One region of the Streptomyces luteosporeus genome, then DNA from elsewhere that is predicted to be linked to it. Evidence: riboswitches for the same ligand, from Rfam matches in the RefSeq annotation. Region 1 holds a riboswitch; the other holds the start of a gene.

Region 1 (7,002 bases):
TCAGCTCGTGCGGCCCCCCCGGCGACATCATGTCGTGAACGATCCCTTCCTTCGTGATCTCCAGCTTTCCGGGCACGTTGTCCTGTATCTGCCCGACGACGTCGCGCAGCAACTGGTAGTGGAGGGTGTCGTTCCCTGCCTGGTCAGGGGCGATCGGCATGGCGGCTCGCTCCTTTCGTTCAGCGGCCCGACAGCGCGGCCGGAGGTACCGGAATCATGCTAGTGCGGTCCGCGAGGCGCTCGGGTGGCGATGAACGCAACGGGGCGGGGACACGCAAGCGTGTCCCCGCCCCGGTGGCCGTGGGGGCGGATCAGCACTCGATGACGTTGACGGCCAGGCCGCCTCGTGCCGTTTCCTTGTACTTGACCTTCATGTCCGCGCCCGTCTCCTTCATGGTCTTGATGACCTTGTCGAGGGACACGTGGTGGCGGCCGTCGCCGCGCAGAGCCATGCGGGCGGCGGTGACGGCCTTGGCGGCGGCCATGCCGTTGCGCTCGATGCAGGGGATCTGGACGAGGCCGCCGACGGGGTCGCAGGTCAGGCCCAGGTTGTGCTCCATGCCGATCTCGGCCGCGTTCTCGACCTGCTCGGGGGTGCCGCCGAGGACCTCGGCGAGGCCGCCGGAGGCCATGGAGCAGGCGGAGCCGACCTCGCCCTGGCAGCCGACCTCGGCGCCGGAGATGGAGGCGTTCTCCTTGAAGAGCATGCCGATGGCGCCGGCGGCGAGGAGGAAGCGGACGATGCCGTCCTCGTCCGCGCCGGGCACGAAGTTCATGTAGTAGTGCAGGACGGCCGGGATGATGCCGGCGGCGCCGTTGGTGGGGGCGGTGACGACGCGGCCGCCGGCGGCGTTCTCCTCGTTCACGGCCATGGCGTAGACGGTGATCCACTCCATGGCGCGGGCCTGGGCGTCGCCCTCGGCGCGCAGCTGGCGTGCGGTGCTGGCGGCGCGGCGGCGGACCTTCAGGCCGCCGGGGAGGATGCCCTCGCGGGACATGCCGCGGGTGACGCACGCCTGCATGACGCGCCAGATCTCCAGCAGGCCCTCGCGGATCTCGGTCTCCGTGCGCCAGGCCTTCTCGTTCTCCATCATCATCGCGGAGATCGACAGGCCGGATTCGCGGGACATGCGCAGCAGCTCGTCGCCGGTGCGGAAGGGGTACTTGAGGACGGTGTCGTCGAGGACGATGCGGTCGGCGCCGACGGCGTCCTCGTCGACGACGAAGCCGCCGCCGACGGAGTAGTAGGTCTTCTCCAGCAGGGGGGCGCCGGTCTCGTCGTAGGCGGCGAGGGTCATGCCGTTGGCGTGGTACGGCAGGGCGCGGCGGCGGTGCAGGATGAGCTGGGTCGACTCGTCGAAGTCGATCTCGTGGTCGGTGCCGATCTCGGCGCCGAGCAGGCGCAGCCGCTTGGTGGTGCGGATGCGCTCGACCTCGTCGTCGGCGATCTCGACGTCGACGGTGCGGGGGGAGTGGCCCTCCAGGCCGAGGAGGACGGCCTTGGGGGTGCCGTGGCCGTGGCCGGTGGCGCCGAGGGAGCCGAAGAGCTCGGCCCGCACGGCGGTGGTCTGGGCCAGCAGGCCGTCCTTCTTCAGGCGGCCCACGAACATGCGGGCGGCGCGCATGGGGCCGACCGTGTGAGAGCTGGACGGGCCTATGCCGATCGAGAAGAGATCGAATACGGAGATGGCCACGGTGGCTGCTCCTCGGGTCGGTGGTGGTACGGGGGTGATACGGGGGTGGTGCGGCGGGCGTGGGGAGCGCAGGGGGTACGCGAGGGATGTCACGCCCTGTGACGCGTGGGGTGCGCCACGTGGTGCGGGGCATCCCGCCCACTTCTCCAGTGTGCGGGATGCCCCGTACCAACCGGTTAATCCGGCCTTAATGCGGTGCCGACGTCCTACTTCAGGCCGGGGTACAGCGGGTGCTTCGCGGCCAGGGCCGTGACGCGCCCGCGCAGGGCCTCGGTGTCGCAGGACGGCTTGAGGGCCTCGGCGATGATGTCGGCGACCTCGCTGAAGTCCTCGGCGGCGAAGCCGCGGGTGGCCAGGGCCGGGGTGCCGATGCGCAGGCCGGAGGTGACCATCGGCGGGCGCGGGTCGTTCGGGATGGCGTTGCGGTTGACCGTGATGCCGACCTCGTGGAGGCGGTCCTCGGCCTGCTGGCCGTCGAGCTCGGAGTTGCGCAGGTCGACCAGGACGAGGTGGACGTCCGTGCCGCCGGAGAGCACGGAGACGCCGGCCTGCGCCACGTCGTCCTGCATCAGGCGCTCGGCGAGGATCCTCGCGCCCTCCAGGGTGCGGCGCTGGCGGTCCTTGAACTCCTCGCTGGCCGCGACCTTGAAGGCCACCGCCTTGGCGGCGATCACGTGCTCCAGCGGGCCGCCCTGCTGGCCGGGGAAGACCGCGGAGTTGATCTTCTTGGCGAGCTCGGCCGTGGACAGGATCACACCGCCGCGCGGGCCGCCGAGGGTCTTGTGGGTGGTGGTGGTCACCACGTGCGCGTGCGGCACCGGGGAGGGGTGCAGCCCGGCGGCGACGAGGCCCGCGAAGTGGGCCATGTCGACCATCAGGTACGCGCCGACCTCGTCGGCGATCCGGCGGAAGGCCGCGAAGTCCAGCTGGCGCGGGTAGGCGGACCAGCCGGCGACGATCAGCTTCGGGCGGTGCTCCTTGGCGAGGCGCTCGACCTCCTCCATGTCCACCCGGTTGGTCTGCTCGTCGACGTGGTAGGCGACCACGTTGTAGAGCTTGCCGGAGAAGTTGATCTTCATGCCGTGGGTCAGGTGCCCGCCGTGCGCGAGGTTCAGACCCAGGATGGTGTCGCCCGGGTTGAGCAGGGCGAACATCGCCGCGGCGTTGGCCTGGGCGCCGGAGTGCGGCTGCACGTTGGCGTGCTCGGCGCCGAAGAGCGCCTTGATGCGGTCGATGGCGATCTGCTCGACGACGTCGACGTGTTCGCAGCCGCCGTAGTAGCGGCGTCCCGGGTAGCCCTCGGCGTACTTGTTGGTGAGGACGGAGCCCTGGGCCTCCATGACCGCGACCGGAGCGAAGTTCTCCGAGGCGATCATCTCGAGGGTGGACTGCTGACGGTGGAGTTCGGCGTCGACGGCGGCGGCGACGTCGGGGTCGAGCTCATGGAGGGAGCTGTTGAGGAGCGACATGAGTTCTTCCTGCACGAGGGAGGGGAGAGCGGGGTTCAGCCGGCGAAGGCCGTGTACTCGTCGGCGGACATCAGCTCCGCCGGCTCGTCCGTGACCTTCACCTTGAACAGCCAGCCGCCCTCGAACGGGGCGGTGTTCACCAGCGCCGGGTCGTTCACCACGTCCTCGTTGGCCGCGACGACCTCGCCCGTGACGGGGGAGTACAGGTCGCTGACCGACTTCGTCGACTCCAGTTCGCCACAGGTCTCGCCCGCGGTGACGGTGTCCCCGACCGCGGGGAGCTGGGCGTAGACGACGTCACCGAGCGCGTTGGCCGCGAACTCGGTGATGCCGACCGTCGCCACGCCGTCCTCGTCGGCGGCCGAGAGCCACTCGTGCTCCTTGGAGTAACGGAGCTGCTGGGGGTTGCTCATGGCTAGATTCTCCTGTACGCGCGTGAGTGCTTGTGCAAGGGGTCTTGACAGGTGAGATGAGAGGGTCTCAGCGTTCCCGCTTGTAGAAGGGGAGCGCCACGACCTCGTACGGCTCATGGGTGCCGCGAATGTCCACGGACACCCCTTCCGTACCCGGGGCGGCGTGGGCCACGTCGACGTACGCCATCGCGATCGGCCTGCCCAGCGTGGGGGAGGGGGCGCCGGACGTGACTTCGCCCACGACCTCGCCGCCCGCCACGACGGCGAAGCCGGCGCGCGGCACGCGGCGGCCGGTGGCGACCAGGCCCACCAGCTTGCGCGGCGGCGCGCTCTCGGCGCGCTCGGCAGCGGCGGCCAGCGCCTCGCGGCCCACGAAGTCGCCCGCCTTGTCGAACTTCACCACGCGGCCCAGGCCCGCGTCGAAGGGGGTCAGCGAGGTGGTCAGCTCGTGCCCGTACAGCGGCATGCCCGCCTCCAGGCGCAGGGTGTCCCGGCAGGACAGCCCGCACGGCACCAGGCCCGCGTCCGCGCCCGCCTCGGTCAGCGCCTGCCACAGCTTCTCGGCGTCGCCCGGGGCCACGAACAGCTCGAAGCCGTCCTCGCCCGTGTAGCCGGTGCGGGCGATCAGCGCCGGGACGCCCGCGACGGTGCCCGGCAGGCCCGCGTAGTACTTCAGCCCGTCCAGGTCGGCGTCCGTGACCGACTTCAGGATCGCCGGGGAGGCCGGGCCCTGGATCGCGATCAGCGCGTAGGCGTCGCGGTCGTCACGCACGACCGCGTCGAAACCGGCGGCCCGCTCGGTCAGCGCGTCCAGCACGACCTGCGCGTTCGAGGCGTTGGCGACGACCATGAACTCCTGCTCGGCCAGGCGGTAGACGATCAGGTCGTCCACGATGCCGCCGTCGGCGTTGCAGATCATCGTGTACCGGGCGCGGCCCACGGCGAGCGCGGAGATGTTGCCGACGAGGGCGAAGTCGAGGGCCCGGCCGGCCTCGGCACCCGTGAGGGTGATCTCCCCCATGTGCGAGAGGTCGAACAGGCCGGCGCGGGTGCGCACCGCCACGTGCTCGTCGCGCTCGCTGCCGTAGCGCAGCGGCATGTCCCAGCCCGCGAAGTCGGTCATGGTCGCGCCGAGCGCGCGGTGCAGCGCGTCCAGGGCGGTACGGCGGGGGGCGTCGGTCGTCATGGTCAGGCTCCCGGGCAAGAAGTCACGGAGGTACCGAGGAATCGGGGCCTCCCCATCTGTCATCGGAACCTGAGAGGTTCACCGGGAGCCCCTTGGAGAGCCCGGCTTGCACCTTGGGTGGGACCGCCGGGGCGGCCCGCTTTTCAGATCTGCCTCACCCTCGCGGTACGGGGCCTGAGAGATTCAAGGGAGGAACTTGCTCCTTCGGCGCCCGGTGCACGGCGCAACGCAGCACACCAGGACTCTCCCGCGCGGATTCGAGCGGCCAATATGCAGTTGGTCGTGCGATTGTCGAGCGTGCCGATGGCGCTTGGCGCGCACATCATTGCACGTACGGCCGTGCGACGGACCGCCCACCAGGTCCCGATTTGGATTACCTTTCCTTTGCGTACGAAAGGAGGGGGCGACGGTCACGGTGCGTACGGGGGGTGTGGCGGGCGTGATCGACCTGCGCGGTGGGACCGTCGAGGAACTGCGCTACCGGGCCGGAGACCTGGTCGTCGTCTCCGGGCTGCCCGGAGCCGGCAAGTCCACCCTGATGCGGCGGGTGGTCGGGCCCGGCGTGCACCGCGTGGACTCCCAGGACACCCGCCGCCGCATCGAACGCCGCGTACCCCGGCGGCTGCCGTACGCCGCCTACCGGCCGGCCGCCCGGCTCGCGCACTACGCCGCCCTGTGGCGCGCCCTGCGCTCCGGACACAGCGTCGTCGTGCACGACTGCGGACAGTGGGGCTGGGTGCGCCGGTGGCTGGCGCGCGAGGCGCGACGGCGGGGGCGGCGGCTGCACGTGGTGATGCTGGTCGTCGACGCGGCGCAGGCGCGGGCGGGCCAGCGGGCCCGCGGCCGCGGCGTCCCGCCGCGCTCGTTCGCCCGCCACCGCCGCGCGATGCGGCGGCTCGTGACCGATGCGGAGGCCGGCCGCGCGCCGCGCGGCGCCGCGTCGGCGACCCTCCTGGACCGCGGAGCGGCGGACGCGCTGCGGGCCCTGACGTTCGGCGGCAGCGCCCCGTAAGGGGCGCGGGGAACTGCGCGATCGACCACCGACGGCCTGCAGTCGACATACTGCGGGCGCGTCGTGGCTTGTCGCGCCCACGCGGCGGAGCCGCAGATCGACACTGCCCCGCGCCCCTTCGGGGGCGCCGTGCCGCCGGCCAGCGCCTGGCACCCCCGGGCCGGGGGGCCGCCGGGGCGGAGCCCAAGGCCACCCCCCGTACCACAGCTCAGGCGCAGCCGTTAAGGTGCGGGAGCGTGAGCATCCCTGCCTGGCCCGCCAATGAGCTCGAGGAAGTCCTCGCCGCCTCCCTCGGCGTCCCCGACGCCGCCCCGCGCATCCTCGACGTGCTCGGTCGCAGCAGCGTGTGGGTGCCGCTGCCCAAGGGCGGGGGGCCGCAGAGCCCCGATCTGGATCTGCCGGCGATCGAGCTGGACGGTGCCGCGTTCGTGCCGGTGTTCAGTTCGCACGAGCAGTTCCTCGCCGTCGCCGGGCCGGCCATGGCGTTCGCGGTGGCTCCGGCCGTGGAGTTCGCGCGGGGGCTGCCCCCGCAGGTCGGCATCGTGGTGAATCCGGAGGGCACGGTGGGGGTGCCGCTGCCGCCGCAGGCCGTCGCACAGTTGTGCAGGGTGGGGCGGGCGGCGTGGGAGGGGGATCCCACGGGGGGCCGGGTGCGGTTGTTCGAGCCGGACTGGCAGGACGAGCCGACGGCGTTCCTGGCGGCGGCGGGCCTGGAGTTGGCGGCCGCGGGTCCGGTGCGGACCGCGCGCCGTGCGCTGGCGAGCGTGGAGGGCGGCGATCCGGCGCTGTTCATCGGGGTGGAGCTGGACCTTCCGGACCCCGGCAGCCGGGGCGCCGCGATGGAGGCGGTGGGCAGGGCGCTGGCCACGGCGCCCGTGGCGTGGCCGGTGCAGCTGGTGTTCCTGGACGTGGCGGACGACCCGGTGGGGCACTGGATGCGGGAGAAGCTGCGCCCGTTCTACGACCGCGACCTGTGACGCCTCTCATGCCCGCCGCCGCGGGCTCGTAAGCTGGTGGCAACAGACGGCCAAGAGATAAGGCGGACCCAGGTGAGCGCGGGCGCGGAGAGCGGCGTCGAGCAGGTGCTGCGCCAAGTGGCGCCGGGCCGGTACGACGCGTACGAGGCGCTGCTGCGGGCCGTGGCCGAGGGCCGGGTGTGGATGCTGCTGTGGCACGGCGAGCCGGGCTCGCCGGAGGCGCAGTACGGCAACATGGAGGTCGAGGGCCT
Region 2 (7,002 bases), on a different contig from region 1:
GCGTGCGCGGATCACCATTGTCAGTGGCATGCGGCAGCATCTACTCCTGTGAGGGGTGCGCCGACGATCCTGCATCTGGACATGGATGCCTTCTACGCCTCGGTGGAGCAGGCATCCAAACCCAGCCTGCGCGGAAAGCCGGTGGTCGTGGGCGGCATCGGGCCGCGCGGCGTCGTGGCCACCGCCTCCTACGAGGCGCGGGTCTTCGGCGTCCGCTCCGCCATGGCCACCGCCCAGGCACGCCGGCTCTGTCCCAACGCCGCCTACCTCACCCCGCGCTTCGGCCTCTACCAGGAGGTCAGCCGCACGGTCATGCGGCTGCTGGGCGAGCTGTCGCCGCTGGTCGAGCCGCTCAGCCTGGACGAGGCGTTCGTCGACCTGGAGGCCGGCGGCACCGAGCCGACGGCGGACGCAGCACGCCGCGTGGGCGAGCGGCTGCGGCGCGACATCCGGGCCGCCACCGGCCTGACCGGCTCCGTCGGGCTCGCCGGCTCCAAGATGCTCGCCAAGATCGCCTCGGAGGAGGCCAAGCCGGACGGGCTCGTGCTCATCGCACCCGGCACCGAGCTGGAGGTCCTCGGGCCCATGTCGGTGCGAGCCATTCCCGGCGTCGGGCCCGCCACTGCCGAAACGTTGCGGCGCGCCGGGATCACCACTGTCGCGGAGACCGCCGAAGCGGGCGAGGCCGAGCTCGTCCGCCTCCTGGGCAAGGCCCACGGCGCCGGCCTGTACGCCCTGGCCACCGGCCACGACGACCGGCCCGTCGTCGCCGAGCGCGACGCGAAATCGGTCTCCGTGGAGGACACCTTCGCCGAGGACCTCACCGACCGCACCCGCGTCCAGTACGAGCTCGCCCGCCTCGCCGAGCGGTGCGTGCAGCGGCTGCGCGCTGCCGGGCGCTCCGGGCGCACGGTCGTCATCAAGGTCCGCAGCTACGACTTCTCCACGCTGACCCGCTCCGAGACCCTGCGCGGCCCGACGGACGACGTGGCCGTCGTGCGCGAGGCGGCGGCCCGGCTGCTCGACGGGGTCGACACCACGGCCGGCGTGCGCCTGCTCGGCGTCGGCGTCTCCGGGCTCGCCGACTACACGCAGGAGGACCTCTTCGCCCAGGCCGCGAGCGCCGCGCGGACGGCGCCGGAGACCCCCGCGGAGGCCGCGCCGCCCCCACCGGCGGAGGCGCCGCCGGCTCCGAGGCGCTGGTCGCCCGGCGTGGACGTGCACCACGCCGAGTACGGCCCCGGCTGGGTCCAGGGAAGCGGCCTGGGCCGCGTCACGGTCCGCTTCGAGACCCCCTGGTCCGCCCCCGGCCGGGTCCGCACGCTCAGTGTGGACGACCCCGCGCTGGAACCGGCCGAACCGCTTCCGCTGATCCCGCCCGCGCCGGACGCGCCCGAGGCCGGGGGGCCGGCGGCGGCCTAGCGCCCCGTAGGGGCGCGGGGAACTGCGCGACCAGCCACGACGTGCCCGCAGACGGAGTTGCCGTGCTGCGCCCGGCCCCCCGGGGTGGCGCGTTGGCTGCGGGCCGTCGGTGGCCGATCGCGCAGTTCCCCGCGCCCCTACGGGGCGCCGTGGTGCGGCGAGGAAGCCGGCGCCCAGGTCTACGGGGCCGTGGGCGAGCCGTTGGCCGGGGGGCCGGTGTCGGCGGGGCCCGGCCCCCGTCCGGGCTCCGGCCCCGGCTGAGGTAGGGGCAGGCCGTAGTGGCGGTAGAGCTGGAGCTCCTGTTGGGGCGACAGGTGGCGGCCCACGCCGAAGCCCGGCGACTGGCGGATCAGGGCGCGGTCGAAGGGGACGCGCAGGCCTTCCTCCTCGACCGAGCTGACTTCCAGGGGGACGAACGCGTCGCGGCCGAAGAAGCCCGTGCGCACCGCCGCCCACTCCGGTGCGCCGGTCACGTCGTCGAGGTACACCTCGTCGACGGTCCCGATGCGCGTGCCGGCCCGGTCGAAGGCCTTGCGGCCGATCAGGCTCCTGGGGTCGATGTCGGTCTGCACGGTTCCTCCCTGGCGTTCCACGGCCCCCAGACCCACGAAAAGCCACAAAGCAGGAACGGGCCACTCGGGAGATCCGCCCGGAAAGGCGCGCTGGTAGGCTGACGATTGGCCGCAGAACCCGTGCGGGAGAGTCCTCCGTCGCGAGCCGGCGGGGGCGCCGAAGGAGCAACTCCTCCCCGGAATCTCTCAGGCACCCGGTACCGCACGGAAGAGGTCACTCTGGAAAGCAGGGCGGGCCCAGGTCAGGCACCACGCCGAAGCCCCTCCTCACCGACGGTGAAAGCCGGTCCGTGTCCGCGGCCCGGTGAAGCTCTCAGGTTGAGATGACAGAGGGGGAGGCCGTCCGGGTACCCGCGCCGTGGTACCCCTCGCAGGTCGCAGTGACCAGGAGGCCTCCGCAGATGACAGCCCACCGCAGCTCCCTTTCCGACCTGGAGCGGAGCACCCCCTTCGAGCGCCGGCACATAGGGCCGGACGCCGAGGCCCAGGCCAAGATGCTCGCCCAGGTCGGCTACGGCTCCCTCGACGAGCTGACCGCCGCCGCCGTACCGGAAGTGATCAAGAGCGCCGGGGCGCTCGCGCTGCCCGCCGCCCGCAGCGAGGCGGAGGTGCTCGCCGAGCTGCGCGAGCTCGCCGGGCGCAACCAGGTCCTGGCGCCGATGATCGGCCTGGGCTACTACGGCACGTTCACCCCGCCGGTGATCCTTCGCAACGTCATGGAGAACCCCGCCTGGTACACGGCGTACACGCCGTACCAGCCGGAGATCTCGCAGGGCCGCCTGGAGGCGCTGCTCAACTTCCAGACCGTCGTCGCCGATCTGACGGGGCTGCCGACCTCCGGCGCCTCGCTCCTGGACGAGGGCACGGCCGCCGCCGAGGCCATGTCGCTGTCCCGGCGCGTGGGCAAGGTGAAGAACGGCGTCTACCTGGTCGACGCCGACACCCTCCCGCAGACGATCGCCGTCATCGAGACCCGCGCCGAGCCCACCGGCGTGGAGGTCGTGGTCGCCGACCTGTCGGCCGGCATCCCCGAGGAGATCGCCGAGCGCGGCGTCTTCGGCGTGCTGCTGCAGTACCCCGGCGCCTCCGGTGCCGTGCGCGACCTGCGCCCCGTCATCGAGCGGGCCCACGAGCTCGGCGCGATCGTCACCGTCGCCGCCGACCTGCTCGCCCTGACCCTGCTCACCCCGCCCGGTGAGCTCGGCGCCGACATCGCCGTCGGCACCACCCAGCGCTTCGGCGTGCCGATGGGCTTCGGCGGCCCGCACGCCGGCTTCATGGCGGTGCGCGACGCCTACGCCCGCAGCCTGCCCGGCCGCCTGGTCGGCGTCTCCGTCGACGCCGACGGCGCCAAGGCCTACCGCCTGGCCCTGCAGACCCGCGAGCAGCACATCCGGCGCGAGAAGGCCACCAGCAACATCTGCACCGCCCAGGTGCTGCTCGCCGTGATGGCCGGCATGTACGCGGTCTACCACGGCCCCGAGGGCCTGGCCGCGATCGCCCGCCGCACCCACCGCTACGCCGCGATCCTCGCCGAGGGCCTGCGGGCCGGCGGCGTCGAGCTGGAGCACGGCGCGTACTTCGACACGCTCACCGCGAAGGTGCCCGGCCGGGCCGCGGCCGTCGTCGAAGCCGCCCGCGAGCGCGGCGTCAACCTGCGCCTGACGGACGCCGACCGGGTCGGCATCGCCTGCGACGAGACCACCACCCGCGAGCAGCTCGCCGCCGTGTGGGCCGCGTTCGGCGTCGACGCCGACGTCGAGCAGCTGGACGCGGTCGTGGCGGACGCCCTGCCCGAGGGCCTGCTGCGCACCGACGAGTACCTCGCGCACCCCGTCTTCCACCAGCACCGCTCCGAGACCGCGATGCTGCGCTACCTGCGCCGCCTCGCCGACCGGGACTACGCGCTGGACCGCGGCATGATCCCGCTGGGCTCGTGCACCATGAAGCTCAACGCGACCACCGAGATGGAGCCGGTCACCTGGCCGGAGTTCGGCGCGCTGCACCCCTTCGCGCCCGTCGAGCAGGCCGCGGGCTACCGCACCCTGATCACCGAGCTCGAGGAGCGCCTGGCCGAGGTCACCGGCTACGACAAGGTCTCCCTCCAGCCCAACGCCGGCTCCCAGGGCGAGCTCGCGGGCCTGCTGGCCGTGCGCGCCTACCACCGCGCCAACGGCGACACGCAGCGCACCGTCTGCCTCATCCCGTCCTCCGCGCACGGCACCAACGCCGCCAGCGCCGTGATGGCCGGCATGAAGGTCGTGGTCGTCAGGACCGCCGACGACGGCGAGATCGACGTCGAGGACCTGCGCGCCAAGATCGAGCAGTACCGCGACGAGCTCGCCGTGCTGATGATCACCTACCCGTCCACGCACGGCGTCTTCGAGGAGCACGTCGCCGACATCTGCGCCGCCGTCCACGACGCCGGCGGCCAGGTCTACGTCGACGGAGCCAACCTCAACGCCCTGGTGGGCCTGGCCAAGCCGGGCCGCTTCGGCGGCGACGTCTCGCACCTGAACCTGCACAAGACCTTCTGCATCCCGCACGGCGGCGGCGGCCCCGGCGTCGGCCCGGTGGCGGTGCGCGCCCACCTCGCCCCGTACCTGCCCAACCACCCGCTGCAGCCCACCGCCGGGCCCGAGACCGGTGTCGGCCCGATCTCGGCGGCGCCCTGGGGCTCCGCGGGCATCCTGCCGATCTCCTGGTCGTACGTGCGCCTGATGGGCGGCGAGGGCCTCAAGCGCGCCACCCAGGTCGCGGTGCTGGGCGCCAACTACATCGCCAAGCGCCTGGAGCCGCACTTCCCGGTGCTCTACACCGGCCCGGGCGGTCTGGTCGCCCACGAGTGCATCATCGACCTGCGGCCGCTGACCAAGGCGACGGGCGTGAGCGTCGACGACGTCGCCAAGCGCCTGATCGACTACGGCTTCCACGCGCCGACCATGTCGTTCCCGGTGGCCGGCACGCTGATGATCGAGCCGACCGAGAGCGAGGACCTGGCCGAACTCGACCGGTTCTGCGAGGCGATGATCGCCATCCGCGCCGAGATCGAGAAGGTCGGCTCGGGGGAGTGGGACAAGGACGACAACCCGCTGCGCAACGCCCCCCACACCGCGGCCTGCGTCGCCGGTGCGTGGGAGCACCCGTACAGCCGCGAGGAGGCCGTCTTCCCGGCCGGTGTCGTCGCCGCCGACAAGTACTGGCCGCCGGTGCGCCGCATCGACGGTGCCTACGGCGACCGCAACCTGGTGTGCTCCTGCCCGCCGCTTGAGGAGTACGACGGCTGACGGGGCCCCGCCCCCGTACGCCTCGGGGCCGGTCCGGCGCGTGTGCGCCGGGCCGGCCCCGGTCCCTTTCCCCCTGCCGCCGGCCTCAGGCGGCGGTCACCACGTCCAGGGCCCGGTGCGGGGCGATGATCTGCCCGTCCGGCAGCAGCTCACCGGTGTCCTCGAAGCAGAGGACGCCGTTGCACAGGAGGCTCCACCCCTGTTCCGGGTAGGCGGCCACCAGGTGGGCGGCCTCCCGGTCGGCGGAGTCGGCTGACGGGCACGTGGGCTGATGCGGGCACATGGGAGTGATCTTTCGCTCTGAGGTGGCTGTGCTGCGGCTCGATGCGGTTGTCATGCCGCCCCCCGTTTACATCGATCGGTCGGTTCCAGTGTTCCCCCACGGGCCGGATTCCGCAGGGATTTCCGGATGACGCTCCTCTCAGGATGATGACGCATCACCCGAGCGGGCGGTTGCTCCCAACAGGACTGCCCCATCGGGTGGTTCGGGCATGGTCATCGGGGGCTAGTCCGTGAGGGTGAGGGCGGCCGGGCGTGCCACGGCGCCCCGTCTCCCCGGCTCGCCGGGGTACGGGGCGCCGTGGCGGTCCGCGGCGTGCGTCAGGCGGTCGCCTTCAGGGACGCGGCGGGGGCCAGCCGCAGGGCGAGCACGGGCAGCAGATCGGCGGCCCGGTACGGCCGGTGCGGGGCGAAGCCCGGCGGCGCCGGGGCGAGCGGCACCAGCAGGTCGCCCGGGGCGAACAGCTCGGTCGCGGCGTCGGCCGCCGCGTCCGCGTGCAGCCACAGCGTGAGCATGTACAGCTCCGGTACGGACAGCAGCCGCGGCTGGTACGGCGCGGTCAGCTGGCCGGCCTGGCGCAGTGCCACTTCCGTGGCCGCCAGGTACGGCCCTTCGAAGAAGTGGGAGAACGACCAGCCGTCGGCGGTGACGACGGCCTCGCCGGCCGCCACCGTCCGTTCGCCGTCGGTGATCGGGAACCGCCAGCCGGTCAACCGGGTGCGCGGCGCCCCGCCGCGGGCCGCCGCCCGCACCAGGACGTGGACGGGCAGGGCGGGTTCGGCCGGGATCGGGGCACGGGCGGACCGCAGCGAAGGGGTGCGGGCCTCACGGACGGCGGCGGGGGACGCGAGGGCCGTGCTGACGCTGTGCAGGGCAGGCGCGGGGGCAGGGGGAACGTGCAGCGGCATGGTGGGTCGCCTCTCGCTCAAGGAGACAACGGTGAAGCTGCGGCAGGTGCGAACGACGCCGTCGGCGTTGCGGGTCGGAGGGGGCCGGACCGACTCCAGGGCGCGTGCTCTCCGCCTCTGAGCGGAGTTTATACGACACATGTTCACGCAGTGTTTCGGCTAGCTGTCGCGCGCATTTCCGGCAAGGGGAATTCAGGTCCCATTCACGGGGCGATTTCGGTGAATTTGTCGCCCGCGCCCAGCGGCTGACCTCGGCCTCGGCGCCCCGCGCGGTAGGCCGGAACCCGTCGGTCTTTATCACCAGCGCCCGCCGCAGCGGCCGGACGCAGCCGCCATGCCGACGGAATGTGCCGGAGTGCGCTCGGTCGGAGCCTACCGGTTCCGCGGCCGCCGCGGGGCGTTATGGATCGCCTCGCCTGGGCATCATCGACCGTGACAAGGCGACCGGTGCCGCGGACGGCCCTGCCTGAGGAAGGACGCTTCAATGGGTGAGAAGGTCGTCGCCGTGGGGTTCGACCTCGCCGACCGGCGAC

The links. Region 1 has a riboswitch for glycine ahead of gcvT (glycine cleavage system aminomethyltransferase GcvT). Riboswitches for the same ligand answer to the same signal wherever they lie in the genome.
Region 2: linked by a shared signal. The riboswitch ahead of gcvP (aminomethyl-transferring glycine dehydrogenase) and the one ahead of gcvT (glycine cleavage system aminomethyltransferase GcvT) in region 1 are both predicted to bind glycine.

What each region holds. Positions count from the first base shown of each region.
Region 1 is NZ_BAAASL010000010.1:100,843-107,844, forward strand. It holds gene ABD361_RS15275 (Uma2 family endonuclease) at 1-160, opposite strand, end outside; gene ABD361_RS15280 (L-serine ammonia-lyase) at 312-1,694, opposite strand; gene glyA (serine hydroxymethyltransferase) at 1,901-3,163, opposite strand; gene gcvH (glycine cleavage system protein GcvH) at 3,199-3,576, opposite strand; gene gcvT (glycine cleavage system aminomethyltransferase GcvT) at 3,644-4,762, opposite strand; glycine riboswitch at 4,916-5,022, opposite strand; gene ABD361_RS15300 (AAA family ATPase) at 5,202-5,774, shown strand; gene ABD361_RS15305 (enhanced serine sensitivity protein SseB) at 6,011-6,751, shown strand; gene ABD361_RS15310 (enhanced serine sensitivity protein SseB C-terminal domain-containing protein) at 6,824-7,002, shown strand, end outside.
Region 2 is NZ_BAAASL010000003.1:9,095-16,096, forward strand. It holds gene ABD361_RS04175 (DNA polymerase IV) at 49-1,422, shown strand; gene ABD361_RS04180 (PRC-barrel domain-containing protein) at 1,602-1,994, opposite strand; glycine riboswitch at 2,108-2,207, shown strand; gene gcvP (aminomethyl-transferring glycine dehydrogenase) at 2,396-5,281, shown strand; gene ABD361_RS04190 (DUF5999 family protein) at 5,367-5,564, opposite strand; gene ABD361_RS04195 (hypothetical protein) at 5,882-6,469, opposite strand; gene ABD361_RS04200 (glutamate-cysteine ligase family protein) at 6,954-7,002, shown strand, end outside.